DNA from 2 places in the Streptomyces sp. NPDC107546 genome. Region 1 is predicted to be linked to the other one. Evidence: riboswitches for the same ligand, from Rfam matches in the RefSeq annotation. Region 1 holds a riboswitch; the other holds the start of a gene.
What was found. A riboswitch is a leader RNA that binds a small molecule or an ion and turns the genes downstream of it on or off. The one in region 1 is predicted to bind S-adenosylmethionine.
Positions count from the first base shown of each region.

Region 2: it holds a riboswitch for S-adenosylmethionine, as region 1 does, so the genes downstream of both, ACZ7L1_RS12980 (amino acid ABC transporter permease) here and ACZ7L1_RS32065 (amino acid ABC transporter permease) in region 1, are expected to answer to the same signal.

Region 1 is NZ_JBVKBA010000032.1:52,459-57,283, reverse strand. Features, by position in the region: gene ACZ7L1_RS32075 (transporter substrate-binding domain-containing protein) at 1-622, opposite strand, end outside; gene ACZ7L1_RS32070 (amino acid ABC transporter ATP-binding protein) at 686-1,483, opposite strand; gene ACZ7L1_RS32065 (amino acid ABC transporter permease) at 1,480-2,460, opposite strand; SAM riboswitch class IV at 2,783-2,891, opposite strand; partial or broken gene ACZ7L1_RS32060 (glutathione S-transferase family protein) at 2,930-3,220, opposite strand; gene ACZ7L1_RS32055 (4Fe-4S binding protein) at 3,602-3,934, opposite strand; gene ACZ7L1_RS32050 (FAD-dependent oxidoreductase) at 3,931-4,825, opposite strand, start outside.
Region 2 is NZ_JBVKBA010000007.1:174,022-178,846, forward strand. Features, by position in the region: gene ACZ7L1_RS12970 (hypothetical protein) at 58-621, opposite strand; gene ACZ7L1_RS12975 (glutathione S-transferase C-terminal domain-containing protein) at 1,129-2,013, shown strand; SAM riboswitch class IV at 2,102-2,211, shown strand; gene ACZ7L1_RS12980 (amino acid ABC transporter permease) at 2,539-3,522, shown strand; gene ACZ7L1_RS12985 (amino acid ABC transporter ATP-binding protein) at 3,519-4,304, shown strand; partial or broken gene ACZ7L1_RS12990 (ABC transporter substrate-binding protein) at 4,385-4,534, shown strand; gene ACZ7L1_RS12995 (putative leader peptide) at 4,552-4,746, shown strand.

The DNA of each region.
Region 1 (4,825 bases):
TCTCCTGGTTGGTGCCGGAGGCGACGGCGATCGTCTTGCCGGCGAGGTTCTCGTAGTTGCCGTCGAAGTTCCAGGTGCTCTTCTTCGGCACGATGAAGGCGAGGTTGTCCTGCCGGTAGGAGGCGAACTCGTACTTCTTCTTGCGCTCCTCGGTGTCGGTGACGTTGGAGAAGGCCACGTCGACCTTGCCGCTGTCGATGCCGACGAACAGGTTCTCCCACGTGGAGTTCTTCACCTCGGGCTTGAGACCGAACACCGCGGCGACCAGGCGGCCGAGGTCGGGCTCAGAGCCGGTGAGGGTCTTCTGGTCGTTGCCGACGTACGCCAGCGGCGGGAACCCGGCGGGCAGGGCACCGATGCCGATCTCCAGCTTGCCGCTCTTCTTGACGGCGGCGGGCAGTTCGGCGCTGATGGACTTGACCTCGGAGACCTTGATGGTGGTCTGGGTGGCGGCGCCGTTGGAGACACGTCCGATGACGACCTCGCCGGACTTGGCGCTGTCGGTGGCGGTGGCCGCGTCGCTGTTGCCACCGCAGGCGGCGAGCCCGGTGGCCAGGGAGGCGACGGCGGTCGCCGCGGTGATGCCGCGTATCAGGCTGCGTCGGGTGAACTGGGTGGGCATGGCCGTTCCTTGTCGCTGAAGGTGATGAGGGTGGCGTGGGGGGAGGTCTGGGGGTGCGGAGGGTCAGAGGACCTTGCTGAGGAAGTCCCTGGTCCGCTCGTGCCGGGGGTTGTCGAGGATCTCGGAGGGCGGGCCCTGCTCGACGATCTTGCCGCCGTCGATGAAGACGACCCGGTCGGCGATCTCGCGGGCGAAGCCGATCTCGTGGGTGACGATGATGAGGGTGGTGCCGCTGGTCGCCAGGTCCTTGATGACGGCGAGGACCTCACCGACGAGCTCGGGGTCGAGGGCGGAGGTGGGCTCGTCGAAGAGGATGACTCCGGGGCGCAGGGCGAGGGCTCGGGCGATGGCGACGCGCTGCTGCTGGCCGCCGGAGAGCTGGCGCGGGTAGGCGGCGGTCTTGTCGGCGAGGCCGACCCGGTCGAGGAGTTCGCGGGCGAGTTTCTGGGCCTCGGGCTTGCCGAGCTTCCCGGTGGCGACGGGCGCGGCAGCGACGTTGTCCAGCACGGTCAGGTGCGGGAACAGGTTGAAGTTCTGGAAGACGAAGCCGATCCGGCTGCGCTGGGTGAGGATGGCCCGCTCGCTCAGCTCTTTGAGGCGGTCGCCGTGCCGCTTCACACCGATCGGCTCGCCGTTGACGCTGACGTAGCCGATCTCGGGCTTCTCCAGGTGGTTGATGACCCGCAGCAGCGTGGACTTGCCGGAACCGGACGGGCCGAGGATCACGGTGATCTCGCCGGGCCGGACCGTCAGGTCGACGCCGTTCAGCACCCGGTGGGTGCCGTACCACTTGTGCACGTCGTGGACCACGACGGTGGCGGCCTCGACGTCCGCCAGGGCCTCGATGGTGTCGGCGGTCATACGGCGGCCTCCCGGCGGATACGGGCCCGCAGGTCGGTGAGCCCGGTGCGGAGCTTCTGCAGCGGCGTCGGCGGCAGGCTGCGGGTGGCACCGCGGGCGTAGTACCGCTCGACGTAGAACTGGACGACGGAGACGACGCTGGTCAGGATCAGGTACCAGACGGTGACGACCAGCAGCAGCGGCACGATGTCGCCGGGGTAGGTGGAACCCATGGTCTGCGCGGAGCCGAACAGGTCGAGCAGGGAGACGTAGAAGACCAGCGAGGTGCCCTTGATCAGGCCGATGAGCTGGTTGACGTAGTTCGGGATGATCGAGCGCAGCGCCTGCGGGAAGACGATCCTGCGGAACTGGTAGCCCTTCGGCAGGCCCAGCGCCGCGGCCGCCTCGTGCTGGCCCTGGTCGACGGAGAGGATCCCGCCGCGGACCACCTCGGCCGCGTAGGCCGCCTCGTTGAGGCTGAGGCCGACGACCGCGACGACCATGTCGGTGGCGAGTCTCGACTCGTCGAAGGAGAAGAAGGCCGGGCCGAAGGGGATGCCGACGCTCAACGTCTTGTACAGGGCGCTGAAGTTGTAGAGGAAGATCAGCACCACGATGAGCGGGATCGAGCGCAGCGCCCAGACGTAGGTCCAGCTGATCGCGCGCAGCACCGGGCTTTTCGAGAGCCGGCCCAGTGCGAGCACGATGCCGCCGACAAGACCTAGCACCGCACTGTAGGCGGTGACTTCGAGGGTGATCACGAGGCCGTCGAGGATGGTGGGGCGCAGGAACCAGTAACTCCAGCGGTCCCACTGGTAGAAGGAGTTGGTGACCAGTCCGTGCACGAACTGGGCGACCAGGACCAGTACGACCGCGGTGGCGATCCAGCGTCCGGGGCGCCGCAGCGGCAGAACTCGCTGTGCGCTGAGGGGCTTTGACGGTTCGTCGGCGGTCGGCGCCTCGGCGAGGATGACGGTGGCTCCAGGGGGTTCACTCATGGTGGGCTCCGGCTGGGTGGGAACATCCCGGAAGCACGGCGGCATGCGGCGGCGCACACGACGGCGAGGTACCGGGCGGGGAGGGCAACGGCACACCGCGGGCGCGGTGTTCGTCAGGAAGTGCGGGGACTGCGGGGAGGTGTCAGCCCCGACAGCGGGCACGGCCCGGTGCGGTACACAGTGCGCTGTTCACGCGGAGCAGATCGACGGCACGGTCGGCGACGAGCAGGTTCGCATACGGCCGTACGCAGCCCTGCGGGCGGCGCGTCGCCGTCCTGGGAGCTGCGTGCATGGCGTCACCGTCACTCTTCCGGCCCTGGGGGCCTCGCGCTTACCGAAACTTCATCGGTCGGGTCGTCACCTGGGGCACCCCACCGCGGCGCGAGGGTTGCCGGTCAGCAAGCCAGGGCTTGACGCTGACACTCATGACCGTTCTGAGCCGTAATTAAGACAACGGCCCGAACATATGTCAACGGCGGTCCACCAGATGGAACGGCCAGAGGGCGGCGTAGGCCGTCCAGTCCAGGATACGGATGGCCGCTCCGGAGTCCTCCAGGCCCCGGCAGTGGGCGCTGTGGCGGCGTTCGATGCCGTCGAGGTCGAGGTGGCCGCCGAGGGCCGGGTGAACGGCCAGGCGGCAGCCGTGGGCCCACAGCGTGGGATGGTCGGCGACGCGCTGGACGGCTGCGGCATCCAGGTGATCGCGGTGCACGGTGTCGAGCTGGACCAGGGCGACCCACAACTCGACATCGGCGGCGGAGCGCAGGGCACAGGTTTCCCATAGCAACCGTCGGGAGGCGACGGTCTCCTGTGATGGAACTCGCACCGATGTCCTCGGCCGGGTCGGGGCGCCCGAGGACATCGCGTGGTGCGCGGTGTATCCGGCGTCGGACGAGTCGGCGTGGGTGACGTGCCGACGAGCAGCGTGCTCACTGCTGAAGGCTCACACAAAAGGGCCCCGCCGGCTCTCGCCCGCGAGGACCCTTCGCACCGTCGTGACCACAGGATTTGAACCTGCGACCTTTGCCCACTTTTGCGGATCGTCAGAGTGGCGTGCGACAAGTCAACCTTCGAGGTCGGTGTCCAGCGTCCTCGGCCGAGTGAGGAGTCTGGGTGTTGAACCTGCGCCGGCTCAGGCCGGTCAGTCCGGATACTCCGGTCCGACCGCGGTGCGGGCACCGAGCGTCCTTCCCCTGCCCCAGCCGAGTTCACGCCGGTATCCGCCGAGCAGACCGGATTCCTCGAGCTGTGTCACATCACGGAAGCGCGAGCCCGGAGCGACCGCGGTCACCAGCGGGGCGACGAACAGCGCGTCGGTCGGGCAGTACGCCTCGCACTGGAAGCAGGTCTGGCAGCTGTCCTGTCGCGCGATCACCGGAACGCCGTCGGCGCCGCGGTCGAAGACGCGCGTCGGGCACACCTCGATGCACCGGTCGCAGGCGATGCAGCGGTCCGGCTCGACGATCTCGATCATGCGGCTCGGCCTCCGATCGTGACCAGTGCCCGCGACGCCGGCTCGGGAGTGCTCCAGACCTCGTCGAGCCCACCGGTGAGCAGCCGATAGTGCTGGGCCGGATCCTGCGTCGGCTTGTCGGCCCGCTTGCGCATACCGCGCGATTCGGTGCGCTGCAGTGCCGCGTGGTACATCCAGCGGCCGTGAGCCACCATCGCGGCCGCTTCCCTGGCCCGGAAGAGCTCCTCACCGCTCGCCCCCAGCCCTTCGCGGATCGCGGACCACGTCCCGTGCAGCGACCGCAGAGCCGGCTCGAGACGGTCCGCGTGCCGCAGGTAGTTGCGGTCGTACGGCAGGACCTCACGCTGTACGGCGGCGACGACCTCACGATGGCCGACGTTCACGGCACCGGTCGGGCGAAGGCCGGCCGTCCCCACGGACCGCAGTCGGCTGCCCGGTCGGCCCCGCCGGTTGGCGAACACGGCGGCGCCCCGGCCCGCCCAGCTGCCCGAGGACGCCGCCCACGCGGCGTTGTGGCTGCCGCCTCCGGTGAAGCCGCCGCAGATCAGCTCGCGGGTCGCGGTGTCGCCGGCCGCGTACAGACCGGGGACGTCGGTCGAGCAGTCGTGGTCGGCGATGCGCACACCACCCGTCCCGCGTACCGTGCCTTCGGCCAGCAGAGTGATCTCGAACAGGTCGGTGAAGGGGTCGATGCCCAGCCGGTCGAAGACCAGGAAGGTGTTCGGCTGACCCTTGCGCATCGCCCGCTGTTCGTCAGGGCCGGCTCGGTCGAGCCGGGCGTAGACCGGCTCCGTGAGCAGCGTCCTCGCGATCACCGACCGGCCGCGGGTGCTGCCCGCACCTTCCAGCACCGAGCCGTCGGCGCGGTAGAAGGTCGCCCAGGAGTAGTAG
Region 2 (4,825 bases), on a different contig from region 1:
GGTGCCACCCGCTGCGGCTCATGCCACGCACGGGCAGCCGCTACAGAGGTCGGCCGATCACGCCGGAGGCCGGGGGAGAAGCTCGACGAAGGTGGTGCACGTCCCGAGCGGTTCCGTCGCTGGGCAACTGGCCTCGAACACTCTGCCGTTCGCAGTCAGCACGGTGACGTACACCACGTTGGCGCGACTCGACAGTGTCGCGTCGATCACGTTGCTCGGTCCTACCGGTTGCCAACCGCCGATGACGACCGGGTTTCCGCTCGGCGGAGTCTCCCGGACCGTCAGGACGTACGTCTGCCCGTTACAGATGACCGAGACGAACTTGTCAGGATCTTGAACTGTCGAGTCGATGTCGAAGCACCCCGAGCCCGGCACGGGCGGCTTCGGCTTCGGACACTTGTCCTTGTCGTGGTCGCCGCTGGGCATGCCCGTACGGTGCTCGCAGTCGTCGCCGCCGAGCGCTGTGTTCCTGTGCGCTGTGTCGCCGTGTCCGACAGCCGCGGCGGGAGTGGCGAGTCCGACCGCCATGACGAGCGCGAGCGAGGCGAGCTTGCCGGCCTTCCTGTACCTCTGACGCACCATCGGGCTGAGGGAGAAAGGCGTCCTGCCTTCAGGACTCATGTATGTGCTCCTTGCTTGAACGGTCCCGGGTGGTTCCCCGAATCCGGAAGGAGCTTGGCCCGCCCACGCGGCGGCCCTCGGCACACCCTGCCGTACGGGCCCGTATATCAGCAAGTCGGACCACCGGAAGTGCCCCGGTTGGGGGAGCCGCTCCGCGAAACGCGTCTCTCTCACACTGCGGACTCCCCTCTTGACGCGGGCCGCGGCCGGATCGACACTCCAAGGAGATTTCCTAGTGGACAGGTAGGGAAACATGGGGCGCCTGAGGCCGGTCATCAGCCGTGTTCGTCGCACGCGCCGGCAGTCCCTCCTGCTGACCTCCCGCCGTCACATCGATCTGCTGCGCGTCTGCAGCGCGAGCAGCCGCCGGCGCTGAGACCGGCGGAGCCACGCCGCGCCACCCCGCGCCCCCGCCATCCCGCGCCCCCGCCATCCCGCGCCGGGGAGCGCCGCCTGCCCGCGGGCCACCGCCCCCGCACCCTCGCGTCCCAGAACCCCGGGAGAGACATGTCCGCCCATGCCCTGACCGCACTCCCGTCCGCACAGCCGGTCCCCGCCTTCCGTGGCCGGATCGGCTGCGACGCGCGCAGCGGCCACTACGCCGTGCCGCGCCGCTACCGTCTCCACCTGTCCCTGGCGTGTCCGCACTGTCTGCGGATAGCCATCACGCACAGCCTGCTCGGCCTCGACGACGTCTGTCCCGTCACGCTGCTGCCCGCGGTGCCCGACGGACCCGGCGGCGAGTACTCCGCGCTGCGTCCGCTGTACGAGGCCAGTGCCCACCGCTACCCCGGAGCCGCCCTGGCACCGGTGCTCAGCGACGACTGGTCGGGCCGGATCGTCAGCACCCACGCCCCGGACATCATGCGCGACCTGGCGCGGCACTTCGGCACGGACCGCCCCGCGCTGTATCCGCAGGGGGCGAACGCCGAGATCGAGGGCGTCCAGCGGCTGTGCGAGCAGGGCATCGACGCGGCCGCCCAGCGCGCCGGACGCGTCGACGCCGACACGGAGGAACGGGAGGCCGCGCTCACCTCGCTGTTGTGCACCCTGCGGTCACTGGAGGGACGGCTCGCCCGTCAGGAGTACCTGCTCGGTGACCGGCTCACCGCAGCGGACGTGGAGTTGTGGGTCAGTCTGGTGCAGCTCGACACCGTGCACCGCTGGCACCTGGACGCCGCCGCGGTGCACCGCATCGCCGACCACCCGCACCTGTGGGCGTACGCCCGCCGACTGGCCGCCCACCCGGCCTTCGGTCCGCACCTCGACCACGCCGGTATCGCCCGGCGGCATCACGCGCACTGTCGGGGACTGGAAGCCGCGGGCGCCGCGGTGCAGATCCTGGACTGGGCCTCGCACGTCCCCAACGGCGCGTGCAGCGGGACGAGTTGAGAGGGAGAACGGCGCCGCTGGGTAAGTATCACCTGGTGGACGGACGTTGACATCGCTTGCGGCGCCTGTATTGACTTACGGCCACAAAGGTCATGAGCGTCAGCGACAAGCCCTGGCTGGCTGACCGGCAACCCTCGCACCGCGGTGGGGTGCCCCAGGTGACGACCCGACCGGATGACGTTTCGGTAAGCGCGTGGCCCCCCGGGCCGGAAAACGACGGAGACAGTGATGTACGCAGCCTCCAGGACAGCCGCAGTGCGGCTGCGTGGCTGCGTCCTGCTGTGCGCCAACCGTTCCGTCGACCTGCTCCGCGTCAACAGCGCGCTGTGTACCACCCCGGGCTCTGCCCGCTGTCGCGGCTGACGGCCTTCTGAATCCCTGACGCGCACCGCCGCCGCGGTGTGCCCTCGTTCCGTCCCACCCCCGGTGCACTCACGCTTCACCAGCCTCGTCACGCCGCGGCCCGCGCCGCCGGGCGGTGCCGTGGCGAGCCGCCCGGGGCGTCCGACTCCGCTGGAGCCTGTCATGAGTGAACCCCCCGGAGCTGCCGTGTCCCTCGCCCCGGCGCCGCCCGACGAATACACCGCGGTCAAGCCCCCCGCGATCCAGCGGGTACTGCCCCTGCGGCGGCCGGGCCGCTGGATCGCCACGGCGATCGTGCTGGTCCTCGTGGCCCAGTTCGTCCACGGCCTGGTGTCCAACCCGTTCTACCAGTGGAACCGCTTCGCCTACTGGTTCCTGCGTCCCACCCTCCTCGACGGGCTGCTCATCACGCTCGAAGTCACCGCGCTCAGTGCTGTGTTGGGCCTGCTCGGCGGAATCGTGCTCGCACTGGCCCGGCTCTCGAAGAGCCCGGTCCTGCGCGCGGTCAGCTGGACGTACGTGTGGGCGCTGCGCTCCATACCGCTGATCGTGGTGCTGATCTTCCTCTACAACTTCAGCGCCCTGTACAAGACGCTGAGCGTCGGCGTGCCCTTCGGCCCGGCCTTCTTCAGCTTCGACGAGTCCAAGCTCGCCACCGACATGGTCGTCGCCGTCGTCGGACTGAGCCTGAACGAGGCGGCGTACGCGGCGGAGGTGGTCCGTGGCGGCATCCTCTCGGTCGACCAGGGCCAGCACGAGGCGGCCGCCGCGCTCGGCCTGCCGAAGGGCCACCAGTTCAGGCGGATCGTTTTTCCGCAGGCCCTCAGGTCCATCACCCCGAACTACGTCAACCAGCTGATCGGCCTGATCAAGAGCACCTCACTGGTGTTCTATGTGTCGCTGCTCGACCTGTTCGGCTCCGCGCAGACCATGGGCAGCACCTACCCCGGCGACATCGTGCCGCTGCTGCTGGTCGTCACCGTCTGGTACCTGATCCTGACGAGCCTCGTGTCCGTCGTCCAGTTCTACGTCGAGCGGTACTACGCCCGCGGTGCCACCCGCGCACTGCTGCCGACCCCGTTGCAGAAGCTCCGCACCGGTCTCGCCGAGCTGCGGGCCCGTGCGCGCAGGGAGGCCGCCGTATGACCACCGACACGCTTCAGACCCGCCCCGCCGCCATCCAGGTGCACGACGTGCACAAGGCGTTCGGCGCCCACCAGGTGTTGCAAGGCGTGGAGTTGACCGTGCGGCCGGGCGAGGTGACCGTGATCCTCGGCCCGTCCGGCTCCGGCAAGTCCACCCTGCTGCGGGTGATCAACCACCTGGAGAAGCCCGACCGCGGCTATGTCAGCGTCGGCGGCGAACCCATCGGCGTGCGCCGGCACGGAGCCCATCTCAAGGAGCTGAGCGAGCGGGTCATCCTGGGCCAGCGCAGCCGCATCGGGTTCGTCTTCCAGAACTTCAACCTCTTCCCGCACCTGACCGTGCTGGAGAACGTGACAGCGGCGCCGGTGGCGACCGGCAAGCTGACCAAGCAGGAGGCCCGGGACCTCGCCCTCGACCTGCTCGGCCGGGTCGGACTCGCCGACAGGACCGGCGCCTACCCGCGGCAGCTGTCCGGCGGCCAGCAGCAGCGCGTCGCCATCGCCCGCGCGCTCGCCCTGCGGCCCGGCGTCATCCTCTTCGACGAACCCACCTCCGCCCTCGACCCCGAGCTCGTCGGCGAGGTGCTGGCCGTGATCAAGGACCTGGCCGGCGGCGGCACGACGCTGGTCATCGTCACCCATGAGATCGGCTTCGCCCGCGAATGCGCCGACCGGGTGATCTTCATGGACGACGGCCGGATCGTCGAACAGGGGCCGCCCGCCGATGTCCTGGACAACCCCAAGCACGAGCGGACCCGGGACTTCCTGAGCAAGGTGCTCTGAACCCGCCGGTTCCGCGTTCCTCCCCACAGCCTCCCCCCACGCCCACGCCCACGCCCACACCTCCACCGCTCACCGGCCTCAATGGGCTCGCGAAGCCGCTGGCCGACGCCGTCAACCACCTGATCAAGAACGGCCAGTACGCCAGGTGGCTCGCCGCCTGGAACCTCTCCAACGAGGCCGTCGCCAAGTCCGAGGTCAACCCGCCCGGGCTGCCGCTCGACAACTCCTGACCGAAGGGATTCCCGGAGTGCGGAACAGACGGCGGAGCGGGGCTGTTGTCGTCGACGACGAGCTGCGCGCCACGACGGCCGTACGGACGGAGGTGCAGGACGTGACCCGTACCGTGCACGCTCGCGTCCTGAACCCGTCCCGCCGTCCGCTTCTGCACTCCCGGGCCCACATCGATCTGCTGCGCGTGGCCGGCGCGCTCTGTTGCTCCTGACCGTCCCCAGCCCTCGGCCGGGGTACCCCCCATCTAGCCGCGCCCGCCCTCCGCCGCGCGCGCTCGCGTCGGCCGGCCA